Regions from separate parts of the Paenibacillus sp. J53TS2 genome, predicted to be linked through region 3. Evidence: riboswitches for the same ligand, from Rfam matches in the RefSeq annotation. Region 3 holds a riboswitch; each other region holds the start of a gene.
The links. A riboswitch is a leader RNA that binds a small molecule or an ion and turns the genes downstream of it on or off. The one in region 3 is predicted to bind cyclic di-AMP.

Region 1 (10,409 bases), on a different contig from region 3:
ATCATGCCGATTATCATCATCCCGGTCCTCTCTTCGTTAATCGTCGGTTTGGCTTTCATTTACTTGCTCGGTGGTCCGATCGCTCAGGTATTCGAATCGCTGACGAGCTGGCTTGCCAGCATGCAAGGAGCCAGCTCGATTCTGCTGGCATTGATCCTCGGCGCTATGATCTCCTTCGACATGGGTGGCCCGGTCAACAAGGTTGCGTTCATGTTCGGCTCCGCGATGATCGCGGAGGGCAATTATCAAATCATGGGTCCGATCGCCGTCGCGATCTGTATTCCGCCGATCGGACTGGGTCTGGCCACGTTCTTATTCAAGCGCAAGTTCCATGATGCAGAACGGGAATCGGGGAAGGCCGCCTTTACGATGGGCCTGTTTGGGATTACCGAAGGGGCGATTCCGTTCGCTTCGCAAGATCCGCTGCGCGTCATTCCCAGCATCATGGTCGGCTCGATGGCCGGTTCCGTGATCGCCATGCTGGGCGGCGTCGGCGACCGTGTCGCCCATGGCGGACCGATCGTTGCCGTGCTTGGGGCTGTCGATAATATCCTCATGTTCTTCGTAGCCGTCATCGTTGGCTCCATTGTCACCGCCTTGATGATCAAGCTGCTGAAGAAAGACCAGGTTGAACCTCAATTGGTTGGAGCAAGCGCTGTGGAGGAGGCTGCTCCGGCTATAGAAACACCGCGTCCGGAAGCCGTCCGCCCGGTGAGCACGCCGGTTTCCGAAGTCCATCGCCCGGTGAGTAAACTAACCGATATCATCAGCTTGGATTTAATTGAGCCTTCCCTGTCGGCTTCAACGCGGGACGGGGTCATCGACGAGATGATCGCCATGCTGAACGTTGAAGGCGTACTGACCTCCCCGGCTGAGTTTAAACAGGCCATCCTGAAGCGCGAGGAGGAGAGTTCCACCGGAATCGGAATGAACGTCGCGGTGCCGCACGGGAAATCGGCAGCGGTGCGAAAACCCCGGGTCGTATTCGGGATAAAGCCGGAAGGCGTTGATTGGAGCAGCGCGGACGGTTCGCCCGCGAAGCTGATTTTCATGATCGCCGTCCCCGCCGAGAACAAAGGCAATGAGCACCTAAAGATTCTGCAAATGCTGTCCCGCAAGCTAATGGACGACGGGTTCCGCGAGCAATTGCTGCAAGTAAAATCCAAACAGGAAGCCTATGAGCTCCTGGATCAAGTCCACTAACAAAGAAAGTCCCCCGAGCCGCCAAGGCGGTCCGGGGGATTTTTGTTATACCTGTTGAATTTGGATCAGATTCGTTGTTCCCGCCTGGCCTAACGGTAATCCTGCCGAGAAGACCACGGTGTCGCCGTCCTGGACATAACCCGCTCGGCGGGCGCTGTCGATCGCTGAGGTTAACATCTCATCCGTTGTCGTTACCGGCCCCCCTAAATAAGGGTACACCCCGGACAACAGAATCAACTTGGTCAAGACATGCGGGTGATGGGCAATCGCCAGAATCGGCGCCTCGGGTCGATATTTCGAGACCATCCTGGCAGTAAAGCCGCTTTCGGTGGACGTGATGATCACTTTAGCGCTCAGCTCCAGCGAGGCGCTAACCGCGCCTTGGCTGATCACCTCCGCGATATTGGTGCTGTGCAGCTTTCTTCTCCGATTGAATGCTTCCCGATAGTCGATCATCGATTCGGCCTTGCGCGCGACGGCAGCCATGGTTCGCACCGCTTCTACCGGATATTTCCCTGCGGCAGACTCGCCAGACAACATGACGACGTCGGCTCCCTGCATCACGGCGTTGTAAACATCACTGACTTCCGCGCGCGTCGGCCTTGGATTCACCTGCATCGACTCCAGCATATGGGTGGCGACGATAACCGGTTTGCCTGCCAGATTACACTTATCGATCATTTCTTTCTGCAGCATCGGCACTTCCTCAACCGGAATTTCTACCCCAAGATCGCCGCGCGCCACCATGATTCCATCCGAAGCCTCGATGATATCCTCCAGATCTTGCACGCCTTCCTCATTTTCGATTTTGGAGATGATTTGGACATGTCCTCCATTGTTCTCCTGCAAAATCCGACGAATCTCACGGATATCGTCGCCTTTGCGAACAAACGATACGGCGATCATCTCGACCCCGTTCTCCAGGCCAAAATGAATATGCCGAATGTCCCGCTCCGTCACGCCAGGCAGCGTAGTTTTGATCCCAGGCAGATTGACGCCCTTGTTCGGCTTGAGCTTCCCGCCGCTGACGATGCGACAACGGACTTCCGCCCCCTCGGCCGATATGACGCGCAGCTCGATCAACCCGTCATCGATCAGGATCCGATCATTTGCTTGCACAACCTGGGGCAATTCGGGATAGTTGACCGAGATTTTCGCGGCGTCTCCGGCTAGCGGCTCTGTTGTAAGCACCATCTCTTCTCCGGCAATCAGCTCGCAGAATGGTTCCCGCAATTTCCCGATGCGCACCTCTGGTCCCTTGATATCCATCATAATCGGTACAAAGTTATGCAGTTCTTGCGCGGCTTGCCGCACCCGTTGAATGCGGGCCACATGCTCCTCCAGCTCCCCGTGGGCCATATTCAGTCGGCCGACCGTCATCCCGCCCTGAATCATTTCCTTCAGCACGGAAACTGAGTCGCAGGCGGGGCCTAACGTGCAAATGATTTTTGTCCGCAGCACCTTGAAACCTCCTTAGGTAACGTTTAGGTTAGTATGCGTCAAGCCGCCGAAACGAATTATTTTTGCAGATGGTAAGGAACGGTTGCAATGACAATGTCCTTTTTATTGAATAAATAGGCCCGAAGCAAAAGGCTCGATTGGTTATGCAAAATATTCTGCCACCAGTGCCGGGTAATAAACTGCGGAATCAGGACGGTAATATGGTCGGTTTCTGCAGTTTTCCATTCCACCGTATCGATGAACTTCATGATGGGCCGGATGATGCTGCGGAAGCTGGAACGGAGCGTGATTAACCGAACCCCGGGGTTCCATTCCTCCCACTTCTTCTCCATGCGGTCTATTTCTTCGTCATCAAACCCGACATACACGGCAACAACGTTGTTTGTCAGCGATTTGGCGTAGCTCAACGAGTTCATCACGACGCGAGTGACGCCCGCAACCGGCACGACGATGGTGCTGCCTTTGATGCAGGGTTTTTCCGTATCCATCTGGATTCGAAGCTGGTCGGCAATATTTAAATAATGACGATGAATTTGGTAAAAGATAAACATCACCAGCGGTAAGAAGATAAATACGACCCATATATGCGAAAATTTAGTGATGATGAAGATCAGCGTAATCCCCAGTGTTGTCAGCATCCCAATCGTGTTGATGACAAACCGGAACACCCATCCTTGCGGCTTCAGCTTCAGCCATCGAATCATCATCCCGAGCTGTGACAAGGTGAACGGAATAAATACGCCAACCGCGTATAACGGAATCAAGCTCTCCGTGTTGCCATGGAACCCGAGAACCAGCAACGCCGAAGCCACGCCAAGGAAAATAATCCCGTTCGAAAAACCGAGCCGGTCCCCGCGCACCATAAACGCATGCGGCATGTACTTGTCTTTGGCCAGCATAAACGCCAGCAATGGAAAGGCTGAGTAGGCCGTATTGGCGGCCAGGAACAGGATCAGCGCCGTAATCGCCTGGATGACGTAGTATAAAGCGCCCCGGCCGAAGGTCGACTCGGCTATCTGCGAGACAACGGTTGCTTTCGGATCAGGAGCGATACCGTACCAATAGGCCAGCGCACTGATTCCGATAAACATGGTGCAGAGAATGACACCCATCATCACCAGCGTAGCTGCAGCATTACGTTCGGCCGGCTGCTTGAAGTTCGGGATGGCGTTGGAAACCGCCTCAACCCCGGTTAAGGCCGAACAGCCGGAACTGAACGCCTTGAGCAGCAGGAACAGACTAATATCGGAAACCGCCGTCCCCATCTCGGGCACGCTCGCGTGAATTCCACCAGTCAAATATTTAAACAACCCCGACAGGATCAGAACAAAGATGGACGCGACAAACAGATATACCGGAACAGCCAATACGGATGCCGACTCCGTTACCCCTCGAAGATTCATTAGCGTTAATAAGGTGATCATTAGCAGCGCAATCAACACCCGTTGATCATGCAGCGCCGGGAAGGCGGATGTAATGGCATCCGTTCCCGCCGACGAGCTGACCGCCACCGTCAGAACATAATCGACCAGGAGCGAGCCGCCGGCCAGCAAACCTGTCGATCGCCCAAGGTTATCCATCGCCACGATATAAGCCCCGCCCCCGGCGGGGTATGAAAAAATCGTTTGCCGATACGACAAAATCAGAATAAGTAAAAGCCCAAGAACCGCAAACGAGATCGGGATGGAATACCAAACGGCCGAAAATCCCGCCGCCATCAAGACGATCAGAATCTGTTCCGTCCCGTAAGCCACAGACGATAACGCGTCCGAGGACAGTACCGCCAACGCCTTGAGCTTGCTCAGTTTCTCCCCTTCAATTTCTGCACTTTTCATCGGTCTGCCGATCAGTACTCGCTTAATTTTGTTCACCATGGTGATTTCCTCTCTTCTTCCCCTAAATAGCCCTATGTCTCTATCCATTCGTGGTTCTATAGGCTCCCCATTCCCGCAGAGAACAACACAAAAAGGCCGCAGGAAAGTTGGACCTTCCCGCGGCCGCTTTTTTGAAACTCAAGCGAATATCCGCGACAATTCCCTCTTTCGGACGCTTACGGAGTTAGCTGACGGATTCGGGCACGAAAGCAGCCCTACGCTCATAGCCAGGATGGCCAAAACAAGCGATTCACCCCAGAAACGAAGCCTCAAGGCCCCGTTTCGGTTGGTTCCCCCGTTTCTTACTGAATAAAGAATTCAGCGATCAGGTATTTGCCATATAAAAATTACCACTGATGAATCATACTCCCCGCCCTAAAAAGTGTAAAGATGAGTTTAAGGCGGATTGGCAACGAAATGCGATCCGCATTGTCGAGGTAAGCGTATACATCGCTCTTCTGCGCTAATTATTTCGTACGGACTTGAAATTACGAGGAAATAAGACGATGGCCGATAGTGACGTGAATTATTCATATTCCCCTACTGGAATATTTGCGGCTAAATAAGTTATACTCGAAACAAGGAAGTGAGACCGATGAACACTGCAACTTTGAGCGCGCTTGCCGAACCCCATCGACTGGAAATGGTTGAACTGCTGCGATACGGCCCCCTAACCGTAGGAGAAATCGCGGATCGGCTCCAAGTCCGGCAGCCGCAGGTATCGAAGCATCTCAAGGTGCTGAATGAAGCCCGCATCGTCGAGGTTCAACCTGTTGCGAATCGCCGGATTTACCGGCTTCGGCCGGAACCCCTGCAGGAGTTGGACGAGTGGATCGCCTCGTTCCGAAACTTGTGGGAAGAGCGGTTTAACCGGCTTGACGAATACTTACAGGAAATTCAAAGCCCGGATCAACAAAAAACACCGTAAGAAAACGGCAAATGCCGTATTTCTTACGGTGTTTCTTTGATGATTTCAGCTGAGATCAAGCCAGCGTCAAGACCTCATATTGCGCAGCCAGTTCCATAAAACGCCCCATACTGGACACCTCGCCAGCTGCGAGTTGATCCTGGATGCCGTAATAGTTAACGCAGGTCCCGCAAGCCAATACCGGCACACCGCGATTCGCCAGCTCCTTCAGGTGCAACGAAGCAAACGACTGCTCCGTTAGGGCAAGAACACCCCGATTTACGCAAAATACCGCCGCCGGAAGCTGCTCCTGTTCCCGCTGCTTCAACAATGTTAGGAACGTTTCCAACAGCTGCACCCCCAGCTCCCGATCACCGTCCCCGAAGCTGTCGGTCGTTAGAAAAATAACTTTTCGGTTCAAAGCGATACTCCTCTCAGCTTCTGATCGAGCAGTTCAAACGTCAACTGTAGCCGGTCTTTCGGCACCTCGCCATAACGGTCTCCGAGACTCACCTCGAAGGAACAGCCTCCATCCGCCTTCTCCTTGAGGACGGCGGTTAACCCAACGCCGGTTTCCCGGTACACTTCAACAAGGGTATGCTCCAGCCGGTCCTTGGGCACGTCCGCATGGACGTGGAACATGTTCGAAACCGGGACGGTCGGGACCGTCTTCATCTGATGGCATTGGTTATACCACCCCGCCAGCTCTTGCGCCTGCCGATAATATAAATCCATTTTCCCAACGCGCTGCTCATAGTAGTAATCTGCGCTGAGATAATACGGATACAAGCTGATCAGGTCACCGCCGTGGCGTCTCTTCCACACCTTAGATTCCTTTGTAAACTCCGGCTCTCCGGCCAATATCGCTCCGGCGATCCCGCCGATGCCCTTGTAGAAGGAGATATAGACGCTGTCGAACAGGACGCACACTTCCGCCGCGGTTTTTTGATAGTAGGGAAGAACTTCGAACAACCGGGCTCCGTCCAGATGGAGCTTGATGTCTTTCTCCCGGCAGAACTCGGAAATCGCCACGAGCTCCTCGAACGGCGGCAACTGGCCGCCGATCTCGCGCTGGGGCAGTTCCAACAACAGGCACGAAACGTCCTCGCCAAGTTGCTGTACGTCCTCCAATCCAATAAGCCGGTCCTTGTCCGCCAGAAGAATCGGTTCGATCCCGTGCAGTTCTTTCAAGCCGTCTTCCTCATGAATCTCCAAATGGCATAAGGGGTGATAGGCTACGCGTTTCGTCCCCTTGCGATCGCACCAGATTCGCAAGGCGATTTGCTGGGCCATCGTACCGCTGGGAAAGAACACCGCCGAGGATTTGCCCAACACCCCGGCCATTTTTGCTTCGAATGCTTCCAGGGACGGTCCCATACCGTACATGTCGCTGTCCAGCTCACCATCGATCCCGGAAAAAGCCTGCTGCAGCACCCCCACATTTCGTTTACCGTGGCCCACCACTTGATAGACCGTCCGGTCGAAAGCCGCCTTTAACGATTTCTTGTCCGATGATCCTTCGTTTCCATACATCGTTCTTCGCCGCTCCTCTCTCCAAGCTGTCTGCATAAACTGTGAATTCATGCTTATTATAGCTCGATTCGGAGCAGGAATCGATGATCGCCCGGTAGGACTTGTCTCTTCTTTACACCAATTTAAATTTCTCCACTTCTTGAATCATTTCAATCGAAAGCGATTCAAGCTCTTTAATCGCCTGGGCAATATCCTGGGTGGTGCCGTTCAACTCGATGGCCGAGGCGGAGATTTCCTCTGAAGAGGCTGAGTTTTGTTCTGCTACGGCAGAAGCCGAGCTCACGGTCAGAAGAACCCGGTTCTTATCCTCGTTGACGGTGACCACAGAACCGGTGATATCTTCGATCTGCGGCATCATTTCCCGAATGGAACGGATAATCTCCTGAATAACCTCCATCGTCGTCATGACGACCTCTGATTGCCGAGCCAGCACTTCGCCCGTTCTGGCCGAAGTTGCCGATACTCCGTCCATTTCCAATCCGATCTCCTGCAGCAGCTCGTCGATTCCTTGTGAAGAATGCTGCGTTTGTTCCGCTAATTTGCGAATTTCTCCAGCTACCACGGCAAACCCCCGGCCCGCCTCACCAGCGCGTGCAGCTTCGATAGACGCATTCAGCGATAACAGATTGGTTTGCGTGGAGATGTCGCTAATCAATCGAGTAATTTCCGTCACGCGAGCCAGGCTCCCCGTCAAGTTATGAACCTTGCTTTGCGTCTCCTCGAACGAGTCGGCAATCCCCTTCACGGAGGTGACCAACTCGGCCAGTTTGCCACTGCTGTTCTGTGCTTTATCGTTCACTTGCTTTGCTGCCCCATCTACCGTCTCCAACGAGCGGGTGATTTCGTCCAATCGGTCTCCGAATGCCTGGAAGGACTCTGTCATCGAAGCCAATTCCTCCGCTTGATTGACGGAGCCGAGAGAAACCTCCTGGATGGCCGTCGAGACTTCGCCAACGCTCGTTTTCATCGCCTCGGAGGAGGCGGTCAGCGCAATGGTTTGCTGGGTTAACTTCTGTGAATCTTGCCCAATGATTTGCAAAATCGTGCGAATCGAGCTAATCGTCTTGTTTAAAGCCCGGTTCATCATCCCGAATTCATTGCTGAGTTTGCCGTTAAATTGTATGGTTACATCGCCTTCCGCAACCCGTTCGACCCTGGAGATGAAGTCCTTCATGGAGGAGCGGATCATCACGACGACGAGAATGGAGATGGCGCTAACGAGTAGAAGTGCCACGCCGAAAATCACGACAAAAAACCGGATACTCGCTTCATAGAGCTGTTTCGAAGCCTCGCTTTTCTCTTCAGCCACGCGTTTCTGGTAATCGACGATATTTAGAATATCCTGGGTCAATTGATTGCCTGCCTCGGCCATTTCCACGTTCGTCAAGTTCCGATCGGCGACAAGACCTTGCTTTCGTTGTTCGATCAAGGTAGGAAGATAGGATACGTATTTTTCATAACTTTGAGCGGCTTTCTTCGCCAACTCTCCTTCTTCCGGGTTATCTTGGGAAGCCGCCACATTCCGATCCAGGATGGCCGAGATTTGACCGTTCAAATCCTCATACGTTTGGATCATGGCCTCATCGTAATCGCGGTCGATGATTTTCGTCACCGTATTGCGCAAGTTGCCCATGTGACCGTTCACGTCCTCCCAATCCTTCAGCTTGGGAATAATCTCAGAGGTAATCTCCTCCGTCGTGGAATTCATTTGAAAAATCGAGTTGATCCCTACAACCCCAATTGCCGTAGTGGCTAGCAGAGACAACACCCACAACATCACGACGCTATGCACGATCTTGATGTTTCTTAGTCGATGGATCCAGGCGCTCAATATAACCCCTCCTATTATTTATTTTCTGTAAAATCAAGTAGGTTGATTACTATATCGGTTAAAATCCCGAGACAATATAGACACAAAACGCCTTATTTCGACATAAAATTCATTTTATCTCCGCTATTTTCTGACACTATTCGACATTTTGCATATAAAAAAGAACGCCTGTCATCTACAAGCGTTCTTTTCATATGGTTGTTGAATATTAAAGCTTAAACACGTTCGTTAATCCGTTCATATTCTCGGACAATTCTACCAGCTTACCGGAGGTTTTCCCGATATCGCCGAAGATCTTCTCCTGTGTACCCAGCTGCCCTTGAATCTCGCCGGATACCTCTAGCCCCGACTCGATGGTGCCATTCACATCCTCCAACGTTGCGCTCATTTCCTCGAGCGAAGCCGCCTGGGTGGTCACTCCATCGGAAATCTCGGTCAGCATGGCAAAGGTGTTCTCCATGTTGTCCATGATCTGTTCGATCATCGTCTTGACGTTTCCTGATTGCGTTACGCCCTGTTGGACCTTCTCCTCGGTCTGGGCGACTGCAACCACGACGCTGCCGGTTCGAACGGTCATATCTTCGACCAAGCTGCCGATTTCCTGTAAGGATTGATTCGTATCCTCCGCCAGCTTTCGAATTTGTCCGGCGACGACCGCAAATCCTCTCCCCTCTTCCCCGGCCCGGGCTGCCTCGATGGCAGCGTTGAGGGCTAACAGATGCGTTTGTTCGGAAATTTGCTTAATAATGCTAACAACCTCGGTAATTTTCTGGCTCTGTTCCTCTAACCCGAGCACTTCGCCGCTGACGTGCTTCGTATTCGCCGCCAGATCATTAATAGCTTCAACGATGGAGTCCACCGAATTCTTTCCGTCTTCCGCGGAATCTATGACCAACTGGGCTCGCTCTGCAATTTGGTTGGCCAGTTCTGCCGTCGTCTGCGAATGGTTCGTAATCTCTGAAATGGCAACGGCGGTTTGCTTCATGCTTTCCGCGTTTTGGGTAAACACGTTCAGCAGGAGCTTGACCCCTTCGTTGATTTCATGCACTTGCCCATTGGCCTGCTCAATAATCTGGTTCAGCTCTTCCGCAGACAACGTCACCCGTTCAGAAGAGGACTGAATCGTTGCAATCAGGTGCTTCAAGTTATCTCTGGCTTTCTGAAGCGACTGAATCATCTGGCCCGCTTCTCCTTGCTGGGTCACCCGAATCTCAGCGGACAAATCGTTCTCAGCCATCGAATTAGCCAGCTTCGCCCCTTGTTTGAGCGGACGAACCAACAACACTTCGGAGATGATTACCGCGAAAATTTCAAAAACAATAAAAATGATCAATGCCTTTAACCCTAAGGATGGCGTAATCAGCTTGAAAAAATCATGATGTTGGCTATAGGATAACGTTACGACTAGAGCGGTATTTGAGACGAACATCGCCAAAAAGACGAGCACCATGATCCGCGTACGGATAGAAATGTTACGAATTCGATTCATCTTAGCATCACCTGTCTTGTTCGTAGTAGGGTATAATTTAAACTTCCTCTAGCAAAATTTGAAGCGATTCAGGGATCTCCTCCTAGTATTTAGATAGGTCATAAGTTCCAA
Region 2 (10,409 bases), on a different contig from region 3:
GGGTTTCGAGCAGTCCGATGCGTACATCGATCCCTTTTTTGCGCAAATCGTTGCCCTCCCGAAGCATCGTATACGTCTTGCCGACGCCGGGAGCAGCCCCGATGTATACCTTGAACCTGCCGCGGCGAATCCGGCCGATTTGCTGCTCCACTTCCGCTTCGCTCAACCGGCGGTACGGCTCGGCGGCTCCGTGTTCCTCGCGGATTTTCGCCGGAAGGATGCGTTCTCCCTCCGTTTCAGCCCGGTCCGCCACTACGAAGATGTCCACGTTTTTCGTTTGCTTCAGGATATCCCCAACGATCGAGCCTTGCCATAATTCCTGCATCCGGGTTTGCTTGGAGTGGCCCAACACGATCCGGGTGACCCGATGCTCCATAGCGTAACGGACCAGTGCCTGCGGCAGCATCCTCCTGGTGGGAAGGGGGAGTTCGGCAAATTTGGCTCCCACCTTCTCCGACAACTGCGTCAGCGAGCGTTTGAAGGTCGCAGCTTCCGGCGACAGCTTGCGACGCGGGTTCACGAACGTAACCACGAGCATATCGCCGTTTAACCGTCTCGCAATTTGTTGTCCCCTTCGCACATAGATCGATCCATTCCAGTGATACTGGGCTGACACCAAAATCCGTTCCGCCACGCCCGCCGCCCCGATCAAGCCCTGCTCCTCGCGGTGTTTCTCCAGCGTATCGTTGACGCCTTCGGCCATCCAGCGTAGGGCCAGCTCGCGCAACACGCCGAGATTCCCGCGATTAAACACCGCCTTGTCCGGGATGTTACGCAAATGGCCCGCGGCGAGCCGCTGGAGCAGCGTCTCCGGAGATACGTCAATCAGCCGAACTTCGTCGGCAAGCTCCAACGTCCCCTCCGGCACGGTATCTTTAACTTCAATGCCGACGAGCTTCTGTACCAGCTCCGTCATCCCGCGAAGCTCATAAATGTTCACCGTCGTAATGACGCTGATACCGTGGCCGAGCAAATAATGAATATCCTCTAAACGCGTCGGAAACGACGCCCCTTCGCGGTTCGCATGCGCCAAGCCGTCTACCAGCACCACCTCCGGGTTGCGTCGAACCAAGGCGTCGAGATTCAAATCCTTTTTCTCCATACCATCCTGCTTCCAGTGGATGCTGGGAACCCGCTCCAACCCAGCCAATTGCTCCACGGTCTCCGGCCTTTGAAGCGTCGATACGGCGCATATGACCACGTCGATGCCCTCCGCCTTCAGCATTTGCCCTTCTCTCAGCATGTGGTACGTTTTTCCCGATCCGTTGACGGCTCCAACATACACCTTCAAGCGCCCCCGATGCAGCTCGTAAATCGACTTTAGGATTTCTTCGGGCGATTTTCGTTTAAAGCTTTGCAAAATGCAATGCCCCCCACCGCAAAACGTAAGATCCCTGCTTGAAAATCGCTTTTCAAGCAGGGGATTGGTTATTGCGCAATTCTTTGCTGAACTTCGATATTGAGCTGCAAAACGTTCACTCCCGGTTCGCCTAAAAACCCGAGATCCCGTCCCCGGGTATGGTCTCGGACCATCCGTTCCAGTTCTTCCGCTGCGATTCCCGTGGCTTGGCTGACTCGCGGGATTTGCGCTCGGGCCGCTTCCGGACTGATCTCCGGATCAAGGCCGGAACCGGAGTTCGTGATCAAGTCGATCGGCAGCTCGTTCAACGGGACGTTCGGATTTTCTTGCTTCCATGCTTCCACCGCGTCCGTCATCCGTTGAAGCAGATCCGGGTTGGACGGCGCATAGTTTGGCGTTCCCGAGGCCCCCGCGTCATATTCGATGCTGGACACCCGACCGTGAAAAAACGAAGGATCCGTAAAGCTTTGGCCAATCAGCCGCGAGCCGACGACTTCTTGGCTTTCATTATAAATCAGGCTTCCATTTGCCTTATCCGGCATTGCCGCCTGGGCAATCCCCAGCACCGCCAACTGATACAGCAAAATTACCGCCATCAACACGACGCTGGCGCGCAGCATCATCCAAATCGTTCGCATGACTTACCATCCCTTCGAGAAATATCAAATCCATAAGTGGACAAGCATATCGATGATTTTGATCCCCGCAAACGGAGCAATCACGCCGCCTACTCCGTAAATGAACAGATTGCGCGCCAGCAGCTTGGAGGAACTCATCGGCTTGTAAGCAATCCCTTTCATGGCGAGCGGGATCAACAGCGGAATAATGATCGCATTAAAAATCAACGCCGAAATGATCGCCGAATCGGGAGAACCCAGCCGCATGACATTGAGAACCCCCATCTCGGGGATCGCCAGCATAAACATGGCCGGGATAATCGCAAAATACTTGGCAACGTCATTGGCGATGCTGAACGTGGTTAAGGCGCCGCGGGTCATCAGCAGCTGTTTGCCGATCGACACGACCTCGATGATCTTCGACGGGTCGGAGTCCAGATCGACCATATTGGCTGCTTCCTTCGCGGCTACGGTGCCGCTGTTCATGGCGATTCCGACATCCGCTTGGGCCAGCGCCGGGGCATCGTTCGTCCCGTCGCCCGTCATCGCCACAAGCTTTCCTTCGGCTTGCTCCTTACGGATGACAGCGATCTTATCCTCCGGCTTGCTCTCCGCGATATAGCCGTCCACGCCGGCCTCCCGCGCGATCGTCGCTGCCGTAAGCGGGTTATCGCCCGTGCACATGATCGTTTTAATCCCCATCTCCCGCATCTGTTCGAACCGCTCCCGCATCCCGGGTTTCACGGTATCCTTCAAATAAATCAGACCGTAGACGAAGTGATCGACCGCTACCGCTAATGGAGTGCCCCCCGCCGTCGCAATCGCATCGCTGTTTAGATCTAGATCGTCGGGGATTTGCCCGCCTTGGGCGATGACCCATTTCTTGACGGCATCCACCGCCCCTTTCCGTACCTTCCGGCCGTCCCTCAAATCGATGCCGCTCATCCGGGTTTCCGCTTTGAAATCAATGAATTCCCCGCCGTCCGCAAGGGCAGCGTCATAACCCAAGCCTTGTTTTCTCATCAACTCCAACACCGAACGCCCCTCCGGCGTATCATCCTTGACGGAACTGATCGCCGCCCAGGCGGAGACATCCGCCAGGCCTGCCCCGCCAACCGGCACAAATTCGCTGGCCATCCGGTTCCCGTACGTGATCGTCCCGGTTTTATCCAATATAATCGTATTGATGTCCCCGGCCGCTTCGACGGCTTTCCCGGACATCGCCAGGACGTTGAATTGCGTTACGCGATCCATTCCCGCAATCCCGATGGCCGACAGCAAGCCGCCGATGGTCGTTGGTATCAAGCAAACCAGCAAGGCGATCAATATGGGGACTTCGATCCGGATACCCAGGTAATTCCCAAAGAACGGCAGCGTGACCACCACGATCAAGAAGATCAAGGTCAAGCTAATCAAAACGGTATTCAATGCGATTTCGTTCGGCGTCTTTTGGCGTTTCGCCCCTTCGACCAACGAGATCATCCGGTCGAGGAAGGACTCGCCGGGGTCACTGGAGATCCTCACCTTGATTTGGTCGCTGATCACCTTCGTGCCGCCGGTTACGGAACTGAAGTCTCCGCCGGCCTCCTTGATCACCGGCGCCGATTCGCCGGTGATGGCCGACTCGTCGACAGAAGCCAGTCCCTCCACCACTTCGCCGTCCCCCGGAATCATTTCGCTTTGGGAAACGATGACGAGATCTCCTTTGCGCAGCTCGGTCGAAGGAACTTGCTTCACTTGCTGGCCCACGAGTTTATTGGCCGTGATTTCTTTCTTCGTTTGTTTAAGCGAATCCGCTTGTGCCTTGCCGCGCCCCTCCGCGAGAGCCTCCGCGAAATTCGCGAACAGCACGGTCACGAGCAAAATCAGCGATACCGTCAAATTGAACCCGCGCGACACCCCGCCACCGAAGGCATCGGGCACAAATATCAATATCAACGTGATGAGAAATCCGAGTTCGACCACGAACATGATCGGGTTACGGACCATCAGCCTTGGATCCAGCTTCATAAACGATTCCTTGACCGCATGACTGACGATCGTGCGAGATAACATCGTTTTCTTGTTACGCATGTCCGTTCCACTCCTTCTTTCTTTCAACCTATGGCAGTAAAGTCAGATGCTCGGCGATCGGCCCCAATACGAGAGCCGGGAAGTAAGTCAACGCGCCGACGAGGATCACAATGATGAGAAAGACGCCGCCGAACAGAGCCGTATCCGTACGGAACGTGCCGCTCGTGACGGGTACCGATTTCTTGGCGGCCAAGGAGCCCGCCACCGCCAGCAAGACGACGATCGAGAAATAGCGGCCCAAGAACATCACGACGCCCGTGGCGATGTTCCAGAACGGCGTATTATCGCCAAGCCCTTCGAAACCCGAGCCGTTGTTGTTCGCGGACGAAGTAAATTCATACATCGCTTGCGTTAAGCCGTGGAAACCGGAATTGGATATCGTATCCGGGTAAGCCAACAAAGCCAGAGCGGTGGGTGCCAGTATCAGGAACGGGGTAACCAGCAAATTAACGGCGATCAGCTTCATCTCTTTGCCTTCGAGCTTCTTGCCGAGAAATTCCGGCGTGCGCCCAACCATCAGACCGGACAAGAACACCGCAATCATCGCATACATCAACACGTTCATGATTCCGACGCCCGCTCCGCCGAAGACCGTATTCAGCATCATGTTCGCCAGCGGAACCAGCCCGCCGATCGGCGTCAGCGTATCGTGCATCGTATTGACCGCTCCCGTCTCCGTCGCGGTTGTGACCGTCGCGAACAAGGCCGACTGGGCTAGGCCAAAACGAACCTCCTTGCCCTCCATGCTGCCTTGGCCATGCGCGATGCCAAGGGCGTTGAATGCCGGATTGCCGGCGCTTTCGGCCGAAAGCAATACGCCAAGCATGACGATGAACATCATCAGCATCGATACGAACAACACCCGGCCTTGTTTGGCATTCCCGACCATTTTCCCATAAGCGAAAGGAAGGGAAGTCCCGATCAGCATCATCAATAGGATTTGCAGCATATTGCTGAATCCCCCCGGATTTTCAAACGGATGGGCCGAGTTCACGCCCACGAATCCGCCGCCGTTGTTGCCGAACTGCTTAATCGACAAGAACGAGGCAATCGGCCCCCGGGCGATAGGTTGCTCTGTCCCCTGAAGGGTATGGGCGATCGCCGTTGATGCCATAGTTTGCGGTACGCCCAACGCTACGAATATTAAAGCCGAAATGAACGATACCGGCAGCAGAACCCGGGTGATCGCACGAACCAGATCCACGAAGAAATTGCCGATCGGTTTGCCGGCCAAGCCGCGAATAAATGCCATCGCCGCGGCGACGCCGGTCGCCGTCGAAGTGAACATCATGAATACGATCCCGATCATCTGCGAAAGGTAAGACAGTCCGCTTTCCCCGCTGTAATGCTGCAGATCCGTATTGGTCATGAAGGCAATCACCGTATTGAAGGCGAGCGTCGGCTCCATGTTTGAAACCCCGCTCGGATTCAGCGGCAGGAACCCTTGCAGCCGAAAAATCAGATAGACGATCAGCATCATCGCCAAATTACTCAGCACCGCGGATAAAGCATACTTCTTCCAGGACTGATTCTCCTGACGGATGCCGCTGGCATGGAATATTACTCTTTCAACAGGTCCGAACCACCGGTCCAGACCGTTCTTTTCATAGTCAAACGCTTTGGCCAAGTATAGACCGGCCGGTCTGGCGACGATTACCGCAAGGCCCAAAGTAACGAGTATGGCAATCCAACTGTAGATAGTCACGTCTTATCCCTCCGAAAGGCAAATGTTAAAACTTCTCCGGGTTCAGCAGCGCATACCCCAAATAAACAAAAACCGCCACGATTAAGATGCCAAGTCCCCACATCATCACTGATCTCCACCCTCCGAAATCGCTTTGGAAGCCCAAGTTGCCAGACCTGCCATCATGCAAACCATAACGATAATTAAGCCGATCATGAAAATGTCCATCATCGTCGATCGGATCCTCCTTTACTCATTGTGCAGAATAAACGATACGTCTTTTCCCTTCGTATAAATCACATAATTAGCGCCAAGCTTTTTATAAACCGCGCCAGGATGCATCTTTTGCGTAATGACATAAATCGGCTTCGACGTCCATGGACGGCAGAATTGCAAATATCGGCAGGTTAGTGTCAGAGATTCTTCGAAGATATACACCGTCCCGATGGGGATATCAGGTACGACCTTGTTTTTGCGTTTAGTAGTATCCACTAGAATGACGTGCTCTATCCCACGGTCTATCGCCTCCTGGCGGCTTCTATCATTGTTGACCATCAGTGCAAACGGGATTTCGCGGTACTTCATCGTTCTGATGAAATCTACCGCCAATGGATTCGTATGCGTCACCAGCGCGTATTCAAAAGTGCCCACTTCTTGTATTCCTCCTGATTCAGAAATTAGGCATCAAAAAAGAAGCCTGGGAAGAGGGAATCTTCGCGGGCTTCCAGCATGAATGTATTCTATGCTTTAGGAATCGCGCCATAAGGTTTCCTCTCTCGTTTGCACTTACGAGGTTAGCTGACGGGCTCGGGCGCGAGAGACGCCCTACCTCGCGATACGCAACTATCGCCAGGATTCGCCCCATAGGCGGTAAGCGCGACCTGCGCTCCGCCCGTATGGGTCCCCCGTTCCTTCGCATCGGAAGGATTCAGTGTGATGCAAACAGATTGTTAATTTTCTTCTATATTGTCAATGTAACGCTTTCTTCCCTTTCATGAATAGGCATAAGAAAACCACAGAGGATATCCCTGTGGCTCGCCATGACAAGTCCATCATCCTCTCTCCCTACGCTGACGAGGTTAGCTGTCGGATTCGGGCGGTGAGAGTCGCCCTACTCCTGCGGCATAGGCTTGCCGCAGGAGATTCACCCCGGACCGTTCCGCCGACTCTCACATCGGCAGCGATCATTGGGTCCCCCGTTTTCCTGATCGGAAATTAAGCGATACAGATTGTTTTATTAGAATCATTTCATGAGTCGAATATTACGCTTGCGCTTGTTCTTTGTAAAGCTGGACCGAATGCAAATTTGAGATAAAAAACCTTATAATTTCGTCATTTTTAGCGTTTTCAAGGGATAAAAAACGTCTTTCTCTACGATTACCTCTACCGCAGACCCTTACTTGAAATCCGGCTAGGACTTGTCCTCCGCCCCTTTCTTTGCTACGATTTTGCGCAGATAAACTAAGCTTGAACAACGAGGAGGAGATTACATGAAACAAACGAACGCATCCGGCCTGATGCCGCTGCCGCTAAACCTGAACTTGCCGAATGGGAACCAGATGCCGGTCCATGCGGTTCTGTTATGGGGGACCGATCATCTCGTCCTCGTTGACACCGGGGTTCCCGGTCAATTGGACGTGATTCGCAAAGGGTTGGAGCAAGGAGGGTTCTCCCTGGAACAGTTGACGCATGTGATCATCACGCATCAAGACAGGGATCATATCGGTAGCTTGCCGGAGCTGGTCCAGGCGAAGGCGGGGAAATTGGAAGTGTTGGCCCATGAAACGGGGATTCCTTACCTAGCAGGGGAAATTCCGCTGATTAAAAGCGGAATCACCGCCGAACCGGTCGTAGTGGATACGGCGCTTCACGATGGCGACGAGCTGCCGTTTGGCGGCGGCCTGCAAATATTGCATACCCCGGGGCACACGCCGGATCATATCAGCTTGTATCATGCTTCCAGCAAAACGTTGATCAGCGGGGACGTGCTCGTCTCGAGCGGCGGCAAGGTGTTGCCGCCCGATCCGAAGTTCACGCCGGATTACGCCCAGGCCCTTCTATCGGTCGAAAAATTGGCCGCCCTGGATGTGGAAACGGTAATTACCTACCATGGCGGCGTATGTACCGGGGCGATCAAGGAACGGCTGAAGGAAATCGCTGCGGGGAATTAAGCATAGCAGTCCCGGCCAACCGGTTAAATATCGCCTACCGGCGTAAATCCACCCAGCCAATTTAATTCGCTGTCTTCCATGAATCGCGAGGGCCAGCTTCGTCCATCCTCACCCCAATCGGCGAACGTGCGGACCGACTGGTAAAACGCTTCGATATGCTCGGCCGTTGGTTCCTGCAGCATCCGTTCGATCAGCGGCAGGAAGCCTTCGGGCCGATCCGGAGCTTGTTCCAGAACATGAAGAAACCACTTATGGTACGGATACAGCATTTCATTATGCGCTAAGATCAGTCTTCCGCCGAACAAAACCAAGTTATTGACGGCATGTCGCAATAGATAGAGGTTGTCATGCTTGAAGGCTTCGGCGGAATACCATTTCCACGCTTCGAACTGGGCCAAGAAACGGGAGATATTCTCCTGCTTACGTTCTGCCGGATAGCGAACGATATCTGCCAGCAATTCCTCCACTCCCGCGATGTTTGAAAAAGCGAGGATCGCCCCTTCAAATGCAAAACGGGCCGGCTCGCTCCCTTTCTCGGCCACCTGCTTCATGAATCTGCAAGAGATATATTTCCCGTCCACGTAACCGGACTCATAGTCCGTCGATTCATTTTCCCAATACGTCGTCTCTCCGGTGCTTACCCGCCGGGCATAATCCTCCTCGGATACCACGATCATCACGTCTACATCCGAGGACGGTTTCGCGAATCCGTGGGCAATCGAACCGGAAACCAGTAAGGCCAGAATATCCTCCCGGGTGGCGAGCTTGGCCTTTAGTTTCTCGATCGACTTGGCATGATGTGCGTACATTCCTTATTCCCTTCCTTCTCTTGAAACCGACTTATTGCCGGTCCCTTTCATTTAAGCTAATACTCGGTCGCCCCGCGTATTTGGGCGTGAAATAACGAGAAATTCCACCGCTTCGTCCGATCGGTTCATGGCCTGATGCGGGGTGTTCGGCGGAAGTTCGATTCCCTCATGGGAATGAAGCTCATGCTCGGTCCCGGCAATTTCAATATGCAGGCAGCCGGACAAGACAAAGAAAAATTGCTCCGCCGTTTGATGGAAATGCCGGACTTCCTGGCTATCCGGGGGCATTTTCTCATGAATAATGCTGCAGTCCTCCCGATCCACCAGCCGCCAGCCATCGCAATTCCCACCCCAAATATAGTGTTCCGCATTCTCTTTGCTGATCATTTCGTTCCGTTCCTTTCTTCCATAAAATGATGTAGTCTCGCGTCCTCCCAATCATACATAGCCAGCAGCGCTTCATATGGGTCACCCTCCAGCCGAAAAAACCTGCCGAAGGCCGGCTCCGTCTTTAGCCCCGCTGCCTTTAGCTTACGGATGGCATCCCATGCCTCCGGCCCTCCCATCTCTAGCAATCGGTGTTCAACAATCATATGTTGATATGCGTTTTGCTCGGTTACCGGCTTCGGCTGACCAAACACCTCAAACGCGAAACCGCGATGCGTAAAGTTCGCAACCGTTCGCAGGAGGCCGCCGACGGTTTTGCTGGAGCAGGCGTAGTTCGGGCATGCCCCAAAATGAAGCTCCAGTTCCTGCTCAAACCGCTTGGCGTCGTAAGCCTCACAGATGATGTCCAAGTCGCTTTCGGGCAAATCGATATCCAGCGGAATGGTTCCGGCCAAGACGGGATGATAGCAAGCCAGCTTGCCCACGATCTGAAGTTCTTCCATCGCCTCGTAAGCCTGTCGCTGACGCTCATTTCCCTGACTCAAATAGGTAAGGTCGAAGAAATCGAGGATCATGTCTAGCCTCCAATCTAGGCAGTTCCGGGCTTCGCCCGAATCAATTGGACCATATCCATCCAGTAGCTCTCCGCCGCGATGACGTTTAGCCCGGCCTGTTCGGCCAATTGCCGGATATCCCGCGTATGATGACAGCCATAAGCCCGGTATAACAGAGGATCCAGCGATTTCTGCAGCGCGGCGACCAGCAGACGGGAACTGATGCCATGCTCCAACAGCAAAATTTCACCTCCCGGCTTGCACCAACGACGAAGCTTCCCCATCAGCTCCAGCGGCCGTTCATAGCTGCAGAACGAAAGCGTGGAAACCACCGTATCAAACGAATGATCGGCAAAGTCCGCATTTTCCATATCCGTACACACGAATTCTGCGTTCACATGCAAATGCTTGGCCCTGCGCTGGGCTTTCTCCAGCATGGCCGGGCTGAAATCGACAGCCGTGACCTGCACGCCTAACGGATAGTAGGGGAAGTTCGCTCCTGCCCCAACCGCCAGCTCCAGAACATGCCCCCGAGCATGGCTCAGTAGCTGCTGACGCCAGCGGCTTTGGGCCGGATTTTCCGTACGGCGATCATATTGATTGGCCTGCTTATCAAAAATACGAACCAACTTCTGCTTGTCCACCCAATCCCCCCCTTAACTTTGCTTTTGGAGCCGTTGCTTGATGCGAATCGCCTTGTTCAAATGCAGAAAGTTATGCCGAGTTGCGGGCATCAGAATTAATCCGGCCAACG
Region 3 (10,409 bases):
CGGCAGCCCTGTGGAAGTAAGCATTAGCGTGTCCCCTATCTTTGACCAAGCGGGAAAAATCACCGCACTGATCAGCATTTCCCGGGACATGACGGAACACAATAAAATGGAAGACCTGCTCCGGCGCTCAGAGAAATTGACGACCGTCGGACAGCTTGCTGCCGGGGTGGCGCATGAAATTCGCAACCCGCTGACGACGTTGCGCGGATTTCTTCAAATGCAGCAACGAGCCCGAGTAGTTAATATCATGCATACCGATGTGATGCTCGCGGAGCTGGATCGGATTAATCTCATCGTCGGTGAGTTTCTCATTTTAGCCAAGCCGCAGGCGGTGCAATTCCAGACCAGGGACGTTCGTTTTACGATGGGCGACGTCGTGTCCTTATTGGATAGCGAAGCTCATTTACATAATATCGTATTCGAGGTTCATTTCTCCCCCAGCCCAATTCTGGTACACTGTGAAGAGAACCAATTGAAGCAGGTATTCATCAACCTGTTGAAGAATGCGATGGAGGCTATGCCTAAAGGTGGAAGGATCCTTCTGCAGGTAGAGGAGGACGACCAAGGGCAGGCCGTGCTGCGGGTGATCGATGAAGGCGAGGGGATCGCCAAAGATCGGCTCCAGAAGCTTGGGGAGCCGTTCTATACGAACAAGGAGAAAGGGACCGGACTTGGCTTGATGATCAGCCAGCGAATCATTGAGGGACATCGTGGGACGCTGAAGATCGACAGCGAGCTCGGACGAGGAACGGCTGTAACTATCACCCTCCCGCGCGTGCAGGAGGAGGAAGATCATAACGAAGGGGCAGCAGATATCGCTAAATGAGGTGGGCTGCTAGACCAAGCGGAGGGACCGAAAGCATCATCATGAGGATCAATAAATTTATTAGTGAAACGGGATTTTGTTCTCGGAGAGAAGCGGACAAGCTGGTCGAGTCGGGCCAGGTGACCATAAACGGCGTCAAAGCGGTTCTGGGCAGCCAGGCGGAGCCAGGGGACGACGTTAGGGTAAATGGGCGTCCTATCGAGACCAAGCGCTCCAAACACGTGTATATCGCTTTAAACAAGCCGGTGGGTATCACCAGTACGACGGAAGCCCATGTGAAAGGCAATATCGTCGATTTTGTCGGGCATTCGGAGCGGATTTTTCCGATCGGACGATTGGATAAAGACTCGGAAGGACTGATCTTGCTAACCAGCGACGGTGATATCGTCAACAAGATATTACGTGCGGAGGGCAAGCATGAGAAGGAATACATCGTCACGGTGGATCGGCCGATTACACCCAGCTTTGTGAAGGCGATGAGTGAAGGGGTTAAAATTCTCGGCGAAATGACGCTTCCGTGCAAAGTGACGCGGATCTCGGACCGCGTATTCCGATTGATTCTGACCGAGGGCAAAAACCGTCAGATCCGCCGCATGTGCAGCGCCCTAGGTTATGATGTCCGGAAGCTTCAGCGCATCCGGATCATGAACATTCACCTGGGCCAGCAGAAGATCGGTACATGGCGCGATTTAACCGAGCAAGAGAAGCGAGAATTGGGCTTATCTCTGAACTACGAGCTTACTTAACGTACGATAACAAAGAAGGACAGGCTTGCCTCGGAGGAGGAGCCTGTCCTTTTGCGTCTTACTCGTGAGCAGCCGTTACGCCCAGCTGCTCGCTGCTGTCCGCATATTTACGGATGATCGAGACCTCGACCCGGCGGTTCTGTGCCCGCCCGACCGCGGTATCGTTGCCGGCAACGGGGTGGTATTCGCCGTAACCGATCGCACTAAATTTTTTCGGATCCAAATTCGTGTTAATCAGCAAAATCTTCATGAAATTCAAAGCCCGAACCGAGCTCAGATCCCAGTTGGACGGAAATTCATAGGTTGAGATCGGAACGTTGTCCGTATGTCCGGATACGATGATCTCATAGTCGGGGAATTTCTGCAGCATGGTTGAGATCGCTTTGGCCAACTGACGGGCTTCCGGCTTGACCACGGCTTCCCCGGAAGCGAAAAGCGCTTTGTCGCTGATCGTGATCATCAGTTGGGATTGATTCAGCTTGGTCTCCAGGTCGTCGGTCAAACCGTTTTCTTTGATATAGGTATCAAGCTGTTTTTTCAAAGCCTCTAGGTTTTGCTGTTCCTGCCGCTTCAGTTCGTTCTTCTTGGTCATCAAGCCGTCCGAGGAGGGCTTCGGTAATTCACTGTCGCTGTTGGATGTCTTGGTGTTGCTGGACATGGCGTTTTGATCCAGAACTCCTGATCCGCCGGTCAGCACGCTTTGAAACGCTTCGCTCATCTCCTGGAATTTCTGGGCATCGACGGTACTCATTCCGAACAAGACAATGAACAAGGCGAGCAGGAGCGTCATCAAGTCGGAGTAAGGAAGCAGCCAGCTCTCGTCGTTATGTTCTTCGTGATCCTGATGCTTATTCTTTTTGCTCACCCTCACCCGCCCCCTTTTCTAGAATTTCCGCTCGTTCGGCAGGGGTTAAGAACACGGCAAGCTTCTGTTGAATCGCGATCGTGGATACGCCGGATTGAATCGACAGCAGGCCTTCCACCATCATCAATCGAACTTCCATTTCCTTCTTGGACAGACGTTTTAATTTATTGGAAATCGGATGCCATAATACGTAACCGGTGAAGATACCAAATACGGTGGCAATAAAAGCGCCCGAAATCGCATGCGATAGCTTCTCGATGTCACTCATATCGGACAGGGCGGCAATCAGGCCCACCACGGCGCCGAGTACCCCTAGCGTTGGCGCGTACATCCCTGCTTGAGAAAACATCAATGCACCGGCTTTATGACGCTCTTCCGTAGCAGCGATATCCTCTGTCAGCACGTCTTGCACGAACTCTTGGTCGTTACCGTCGATGATCATCCGCATGCCGCCACGCAAAAAGTCATCATTGATCTCTTCGACCTTCGCTTCCAGAGCCAGCAGGCCCTCACGGCGGGTAATCGTCGCCCATTCCATGAACAGGGTGATTAATTCCGCTTTGCTAATCATTTTCGGCTTGGCGACTGTCAATTTGAGCAATGTCGGGAATTTCTTCATTTCCGACATTGGGAAGGCCATGAAGAGCGTGGCCGCCGTCCCGACAAATATAATGACAAAGGCTGCTGGGTTAGAAACCAGACTTTCGATCGGCGCGCCTTTCAGAAACATCCCTAAAATAAGGGCGACAAATCCGAGAATCAAACCAATAATTGTTGAAATTTCCATTGTACACCTCGTCCTTGAGAGAAATTGAACCCTTTCCTGGCCTCCCCGCATCCTTGCGGAAAGAGGCGTTCCTGCACAGTCTGAAACGATTAACTATTTTATCGACAGATTTCCCTTTTTTTTTAAGTGGTTTTTTCCGGTATAATAAGAATACGGCCGGAATGGAGAGGCCGAAAGGGAGGATATCGCAGTGGGCGTAAAACACGGCAGAGATTATGAATTTATTTTGGCTGATTTGACGAACGCGGTTGGCCGGATTCAAGATAGTTATCTTTTCTTCGAAATGGAGCCTTCGGAGTGGGAAGTATTATCCGACGCAGATCGGAACGAGGTGCTCGAAGCACTGGCCGAAGATTTGTTCTTTGGGCTCGGTACGGAGCCCATGATTGAGGTAGGGAGTGCGATCGTGATCTATGATCCTGAGGGCCACCGCATTAATTTTCTTATCGGAGATGCAGAACTGACTTCAGTTTCCTTGATTTGAACCTTTAGTTCCATCGCTGCTAGGTCCATCAGTGGCCGGTACGCATGAAGGTATGGGTTGGAGAATACAATAAATGGAGACGGGGCTAGGACAAATCAACTTCAGATCCTGGTGCGTGACGGGGATGCTTACATATACAGGAGTTCTTGAAGAGAACGGGGAGGAAGAATAATGCCGTTTACACCGCAAGAAGTAGAAGCGCATTTGGAAAAATTGGATGGCTGGGAGCTTGAAGAAGGACGATGGATTTTCCGCAAATACACGTTCACCAACTTTATGAAGGGAATCGCGTTTGTCGATGAGGTCGCGGCGATCTCGGAGGCGTTTAACCACCATCCCTTTATCACGATTGACTATAAAACGGTAACGCTCCGTCTGACCTCGTGGGAGGACGGTGGCATTACGGCCGTTGACATCAAAGAGGCGCAGCAATACAACGAGGCCTTCGAGAAGATGCGCTCGTGAGATTGATTGACTAGGCATAAGAACGGATAGGTATGGGGAAAAAACGCCCGCCGGGAACATAAGTTTCCCGGCGGGCGTGCTTTTTGAATGCCTTTATTTTTTCTCCGCAAGCCACATGGCGACGTTGGCGATTTCCTCTTCTTTCAAGCGATCCTTGAACGAAGGCATCATGCCGCCCTTTCCTTTGGTGATAATCGAGTAGAGTTGGTCCGCGGACAATTGCGAGCCGATCTTCTGCAGATTCGGGCCTGCTCCGCCTTGCAGCGTATCGCCATGACAGGAAATGCAATTCGCTTTGACGGTGGCTTCAGCTTGTTCCGCATTCATTGTGATTTCAGGCAATTGCGGTTTGGCTTCTTGCTCGGCCTGTTCCCGGCTTGGCAAGGTAAACATCAATACCAGGGCTAAAGCGCCTGCGATGACGAACAAACCGCTCATGATCCACTTTTGCATTCCAATCGCCCCTCCTATGTATGCTACCTATCCATTATAACGGAACACGCGGTTCGATCATAGTCTTTGTGTCAAAATTAGGAACAAAAATAATTACATTCGCCGGAAATATGTGTCTTATCTCATTGCGTTGCTCGAAGTGAGGTGTATAAAGGGGCTCGCCCTTATTCAGGCAGCCCCTTGTGCACCATGCAGTAAAACGGTTTGGACACCCCGCCGGGCGTCATCTTCTCGTAAAGGTCGGTAATGACGAATCCGGCCTTTTGATAGGCCCGAATCGCTCGGGTGTTCCAGGTGAGCACCTCAAGGTCGATTTGATTGTCCGGTTTGCGGTGCCGGGCTTCCTCTACGATGGTTCTTACGAAGAGTTTGCCTAGTCCATGACCGCAAAGATCAGGCTTCATGCCGATGCCGAGCCGGGTCACCCCCTCCATCGGGAAGTATTGGGCAAAGCCCGCCAGCTCGCCGGCTTCATTCAACACGGAGACATACTGCTCGGCACGGATTGCCGGATTCCCAAACTCTACATCGAGCGCTTTCATTTGATCCCAGGGCAGCCAGCTGTAAATATCGTAAGGGGAATCGTAACGCCAAGTGCAAATTTCCGCGCCATGCGGTTCTTCCATTGGCACGATTCGAAACGTAGACTTCGCTTGATCCATATTGCCCCTCCTTTGGTAGAGGTAAATCCGTCGTAGTTTCTTCTATTACCCTCACAATAGCCGGATTTACGCAGCTTGTAAAGGCCTTTGCCGATAGGAGGGAATTCATGGATTTTCAGCGGATTTCCAACTTTCCGGTAACCTTTTTGCCGGACGTCTCGTTATATAGATAAGGCCACGAACATAAAAAGACCGCAAGCTGTTCCGAGTCGGAAACGCGGCTTGCGGCGAGAGACAATGAACTTGACGAATCCCGGGTGATCAGGATTCCGTAGCGTAAACAGAATAACCGTATTTACTGAGAACACGCTTCGCGCCAACGTAGCGGTTCTGGTAGTAGCTGTTGCTTAACTTGTCGATGCGGATGCCTTTGGATGAGGACGCGTGGGCGAATTCCCCTTCGCCAACGTAAACACCGACATGCGATACCTTGCCGGTCCCCGTGGTTTTGAAGAAAACGAGGTCACCTGCTTGGAGTTCTTTCTTCGATACCGGCGTCCCTTGCTTATATTGGGCGGCCGACACGCGCGCGAGCTTGATGCCCATTTGGCTGAACACATACCGGGTAAAACCGGAGCAATCGAATCCCGTTGTCGTGGTGCCCCCAAATTTATAAGGCGTCCCGTATACGGAATCTACGATACTGGCTAGCGGCGTTGTTTCCGTGGCTTCCGCGTCGGCAAAGGCGCTCCCTGCCCCCAAGGTGAACAGAAGGGCCAAACTCGTTACCGCTGCTGTCAAAGTCTTTCTCAAGATGTCATACTCCTTCCAAGGCCTACGAGGTTAGCTTATGGATTCGGTTGAAGGTTCCCTATGATCTCACTATAGAGGTAGGTTAAATAGTTATCTTCAGATCACGAAGCAGCTCAAGATGAGGATTCGGCATCGAATCTTGATTTCAGCCGGGCCTTCCGCTGCTCACGTAGCTTTCAGCTACGCTGCGCTGCTCAGCCCCTAGCTTCATCCAACCTTCTCGGTGCTCCAAACCTGACTATTTAACCTTGATTGGAAAGGCAGTTCAAAAAGGCTTCTTTCCATCACGAAGCAGATCAATTCACCCTTTGGTGGGTCCCCCGTTTCCCGGGTGCCTGGGAATTCGGCATTTTATTGTAGGTTGCACCCAAGATGCTGCACAAGAACAGTTACAAGAATCATTACAAAGTTGTTACTATTTACGTTTTTCATTTTACCAAAGGCGTCCAGAGTTGACAAGTTTGTAGGGAAAAAGGCTTCTTTTGGCCTGTTTTGACGAAGGATTTCGTGGGTAATGGTTCCTAAGGAGCGGAGCGAGGGGAAAGAAAAAACCCGCAGAGACGTTGTTATCAACATCCCCACGGGCTTCGTGGTTTTACTTATTGAACATCATCGTGCTCAGCAACTTCACCGGTCACATCTTCATACTTGTCGTTGCTCATGATCCGTTTGGCTCCAACGTAACGCTCGACGTAATACTTATCGCTTAATTTGCTGATGACTACGCCCTTGGAGGAGGAAGCATGAGCAAATTTGCCGTCGCCGACGTAGATGCCGACATGAGAAATGCCTTTACCGGAAGTATTGAAGAAGACCAGATCGCCGGCGATCAATTCGCTTTTCTCAACGGCGGTTCCCATTTTGTATTGGGATCCGGATTGGTGAGGCAGCTTGATGCCGATTTTAGAGAAGACGTACATGGTAAATCCGGAACAGTCGAAACCGGCTGTGGTGGTTCCGCCGGAAACGTAGTCGCTTCCAAGCGCGCCGTCGATTACGGTGTCCAGTTTGGAATCGGCGAAAACGCTACCAGTTCCAATGGTGAAAAGCAATGCAAAACTTACTGCTGCTACAGTCAAACGCTTTTTCAAGAAGTTATGCTCCTTCCAATGCCTACGAGGTTAGCTTAAGGATTCGGTTGAAGGTTCCCTATGATCCCTCTAAAGCGAGATCAATTCACCCAAAGTGGTTCCCCCGTTTCCCTGGCGAAGGGAATTCGGCTTTGATTTCACACCTGAATTTACATATTCGACATCTGGCGTCATTCTCCTGCCAAAGATGACAAAAATAATTACAAAACTGTTACTGAAATTGCGTTGCTGTTATTGTAACAAAACCAGGCATCTTTTGGCAATGGTTAATTCACAAGATTAAGAGGCGAAATAGGACTCAAGGCCTCCGCCAATTGGCGAAGGCCTTGATTTTTCTGGGGGTTGGGGGAGTAAAAAAATTTTAACTTTTTTGTGTTTTTGACTGCCAAAGATGAAATTGAGAGGCCATCTTCCAAACTTTGAATGTGCTGCGAAAAAGAGGATACGTCTGCTGCAGAATGAGGGCAAGCATACCGGTCCAAAACCAAGAAGCTGTCCCGAACAGGAAAAAGAGAATTAGTCCGAAAGACCCGAGAATGGCAGAGATCGAGACGGCTTGCAGGAGGCTCCGAAAGCACATCAGCAGGGAGTTCCAGACGCCAGCTTTGAACAAATAGCCGAATTGGGCAAACAGCAGGCATTGTCGGATGAGCCAGCCATAGATAAACCAGCCTAGAATTAAGCCGAGCCCGACCAGCCAGGTTGTGGTGGGTGTTTCAACCCCCGCCAGTCCTGGCCAAAGGGATATTAGCTTCGGCACAATCCAGAAGGCCGGTAGCAACGTTAACATAAGCTCCAGCGCATAAAACAGGATTACCGGCTTGCCGAATTCTTTCATTCCCCGGAAGAGTGGGAAGCCCGGGCTCCGACTTTCGGACGGGGTGAATCCGTAGAAAATCCCGGCCTGAATCAGAGGAGTTAAAATCATGCGCAGCACCGCCATCCCCGCCAACAGCCAGCAATACAGCCGGACATCCGGATTGCTCCATAAATTGATCTGCCCCTCCAACAGGAACAGAATTCGCGACAGCGCGGTGGGCGGCGGGTCAGGGTATCTTTGCAACAGTGCCGTCACCGCCGTATCGACCAATCGGTAGAGGAACAATCCCCATAACAGTTGATACAGGAACAAGATGATGACTGAGGGAAATTGGCTTTTTAGGGCGGTCCACCCCAAACGAACGAAACTCATTTCTTTCCCTCCTTTAGAGGTGAATTAACAAAACTTTACTCATCGAGCCGGCCTTACCACAGAAACGTTCCGAGAATCGCCTCAAGCAGCTTGGTGACGCTCATGTTGGAGCGGGATAGCGTGGAATTCGGAACTTCCGCTTTTAAGTAGTTGTTGATATGCAAGTTCTCCACCGTTAAGGTGTAATCCGGATCGATTTGGACCCAGGCCAACGGCGCTTTATATTGCAGCTTGATCTCGATGCGGGCGTCTTCTCCGTTCCATTGCTTGCGAGTGGTGTGTCCGTCTGTGAAAGTGAACAGCAGTGGGACCTTCGGATGCGTCGCCCCTTTGCGGGAGAAGATCACACTCGATTCGTACAGGCGGTTCTCCCCCTGGACGACCGGAGTGACTTGAATTCGGTCTACCGCAAAATCAGCCATTTTTCCGTCATAGACGTATTGTTGAAAATAAGACTTCCAGCTCCGGCTGGTCACTTGCTCAACGACCCGCTGGAAGTCAGCCGTTGTCGGGTGCTTGAACCGGTATTTATGACTATAGGTGCTCAGAATCCGCTTCATGGTCTTACTGCCGACTTGCCGCTCGATATCAAGCAGGATCAGCTTGCCGCGATAATACGCGTTTTTGGCGTAACCGTCACCGGAGCCGTACTTCCAGGCGTTTTGAGTCAGCGAAGCCGGGGAGGTAATCAAGGCGGATTGGATCGGAAGATTCGGGGCGATCCCGAATTCCTGTTCCATCAGCTTATCCTCCGCATAGGATGCAAAGGCCTCGTCTAGCCAGGCTTCCTCGAACTCATTGTTGGCGATCATCCCGTAGAAAAACTGGTGAGCGATTTCATGGATGACCGTCCGCTCCAGCTCGTCGTAGCTGGGAGAATCACTGGCAGCTCCGAACGCCGTCACCAGGGTCGGATATTCCATGCCGCCTGCACCGTTGCCGTTGGCCGGCGGTACGACGACCGTCAGCGTGGAGTAAGGGTAGCGGCCATACCATTTGCTGTAGTTGGCCAGCGCCACCTTGGCGGCATAGAAGTAACGTTCTTTCAGGTCCTTGTGGGTGGGATCAAGATATAGCTTAATCCGCACGCCCGGAACCTCCGCGGATGAGAACGGCTCTTCCGCATAGATGAAATTCGGTGAAGCCGACCAGGCGAAATCGTGAACGTCGTCGGCGTAGAACTGTACGGTCTTCCGCCCGTCCTTTAACACCGCTTTTTTGGTCTGAAAGCCGGTTGCCGCCACGTTGTACGTTTCAGGGACGTTGATTCTTACGCTAAAAATCCCGAAATCGGAGTAAAATTCCGAATTTCCGTGATACTGGTGGAGGTTCCAGCCTTCCGACGTCCGCCCCCGGGTACCCACCGGCTCGTACACGCTGATCTTTGGAAACCATTGTCCCGCCATGACAAAATCGTCAGCCACACCCATTCGGGCGAATATTTTGGGCAGCTTTACGGTAAACTTCATCCGCAGCGTCAGGCTTTCGCCGCCTTGGACCGACACAGGTAAGCGCACCTTGGCCAAGGTTTTGTCCTTCGAGTTGCCATCGTCGGGCTGGACGTATTGAATCCGATGAAGCAGGGAGATGCCGTCGGTCGTCCGCAGCTCGGTGATCTCCATGGATCCCCAACCGTCCTTGGGCATAATGTCGCTCCGGAGCTTCCCGCCCGATTCCTTCATAAAGGTCGTATCTTCGGAAGAAAACGCATTAGGGTACAGATGCAAATACACTTCGTTAATCGTTTTTTTGCCGGGATGGGTCCAGGTCAACGTCTCCGAGCCGGTCAACGTACCGTCCTTCTCGTTTAGCGTGACGTCGATGTGATATTCGGCGACCCGATTGCTGAGCACTTCGGCGGTCGGTTGTTGAATGCTTTCGACCTGTGGCGACGCAGGGGTTTGTCCGGTTTTTTGGACCGCTTTGGGCCCCGCCTTAGCCAGGACGAAGGAAGTCAGCGAATCCCCGCCTCCTCGCAGGGTCAGCCAGGCGGCTCCGAGGGTGAGGCACAAGGCAAGGATGGAAATGCTGTAGACAATAGTACGTCGGGTCATACAATGGATACCTCCCGTTGACAAGCATCTA

Region 1: it holds a riboswitch for cyclic di-AMP, as region 3 does, so the genes downstream of both, KJS42_RS13525 (APC family permease) here and KJS42_RS22615 (C40 family peptidase) in region 3, are expected to answer to the same signal.
Region 2: it holds a riboswitch for cyclic di-AMP, as region 3 does, so the genes downstream of both, KJS42_RS14995 (hypothetical protein) here and KJS42_RS22615 (C40 family peptidase) in region 3, are expected to answer to the same signal.

Annotation. Positions count from the first base shown of each region.
Region 1 is NZ_BOSK01000005.1:249,600-260,008, reverse strand. It holds gene KJS42_RS13535 (PTS fructose transporter subunit IIABC) at 1-1,203, shown strand, start outside; gene pyk (pyruvate kinase) at 1,249-2,664, opposite strand; gene KJS42_RS13525 (APC family permease) at 2,721-4,538, opposite strand; cyclic di-AMP (ydaO/yuaA leader) riboswitch at 4,697-4,872, opposite strand; gene KJS42_RS13520 (ArsR/SmtB family transcription factor) at 5,134-5,466, shown strand; gene KJS42_RS13515 (DsrE family protein) at 5,522-5,866, opposite strand; gene KJS42_RS13510 (threonine aldolase family protein) at 5,863-6,978, opposite strand; gene KJS42_RS13505 (methyl-accepting chemotaxis protein) at 7,091-8,809, opposite strand; gene KJS42_RS13500 (methyl-accepting chemotaxis protein) at 9,018-10,298, opposite strand.
Region 2 is NZ_BOSK01000006.1:174,425-184,833, reverse strand. It holds gene KJS42_RS15025 (histidine kinase) at 1-1,360, opposite strand, end outside; gene kdpC (potassium-transporting ATPase subunit KdpC) at 1,429-1,998, opposite strand; gene kdpB (potassium-transporting ATPase subunit KdpB) at 2,023-4,050, opposite strand; gene kdpA (potassium-transporting ATPase subunit KdpA) at 4,079-5,749, opposite strand; gene kdpF (K(+)-transporting ATPase subunit F) at 5,781-5,858, opposite strand; gene KJS42_RS14995 (hypothetical protein) at 5,984-6,385, opposite strand; cyclic di-AMP (ydaO/yuaA leader) riboswitch at 6,503-6,678, opposite strand; cyclic di-AMP (ydaO/yuaA leader) riboswitch at 6,787-6,966, opposite strand; gene KJS42_RS14990 (MBL fold metallo-hydrolase) at 7,225-7,905, shown strand; gene KJS42_RS14985 (nucleotidyltransferase domain-containing protein) at 7,929-8,714, opposite strand; gene KJS42_RS14980 (cupin domain-containing protein) at 8,766-9,101, opposite strand; gene KJS42_RS14975 (DUF4269 domain-containing protein) at 9,098-9,676, opposite strand; gene KJS42_RS14970 (class I SAM-dependent methyltransferase) at 9,691-10,299, opposite strand; gene KJS42_RS14965 (DinB family protein) at 10,312-10,409, opposite strand, start outside.
Region 3 is NZ_BOSK01000018.1:25,428-35,836, reverse strand. It holds gene KJS42_RS22660 (ATP-binding protein) at 1-826, shown strand, start outside; gene rluF (23S rRNA pseudouridine(2604) synthase RluF) at 868-1,572, shown strand; gene motB (flagellar motor protein MotB) at 1,631-2,437, opposite strand; gene motA (flagellar motor stator protein MotA) at 2,421-3,224, opposite strand; gene KJS42_RS22640 (hypothetical protein) at 3,415-3,708, shown strand; gene KJS42_RS22635 (4a-hydroxytetrahydrobiopterin dehydratase) at 3,880-4,173, shown strand; gene KJS42_RS22630 (c-type cytochrome) at 4,267-4,626, opposite strand; gene KJS42_RS22625 (GNAT family N-acetyltransferase) at 4,791-5,288, opposite strand; gene KJS42_RS22620 (C40 family peptidase) at 5,550-6,041, opposite strand; gene KJS42_RS22615 (C40 family peptidase) at 6,641-7,132, opposite strand; cyclic di-AMP (ydaO/yuaA leader) riboswitch at 7,137-7,273, opposite strand; gene KJS42_RS22610 (hypothetical protein) at 7,494-8,324, opposite strand; gene KJS42_RS22605 (M1 family metallopeptidase) at 8,378-10,378, opposite strand.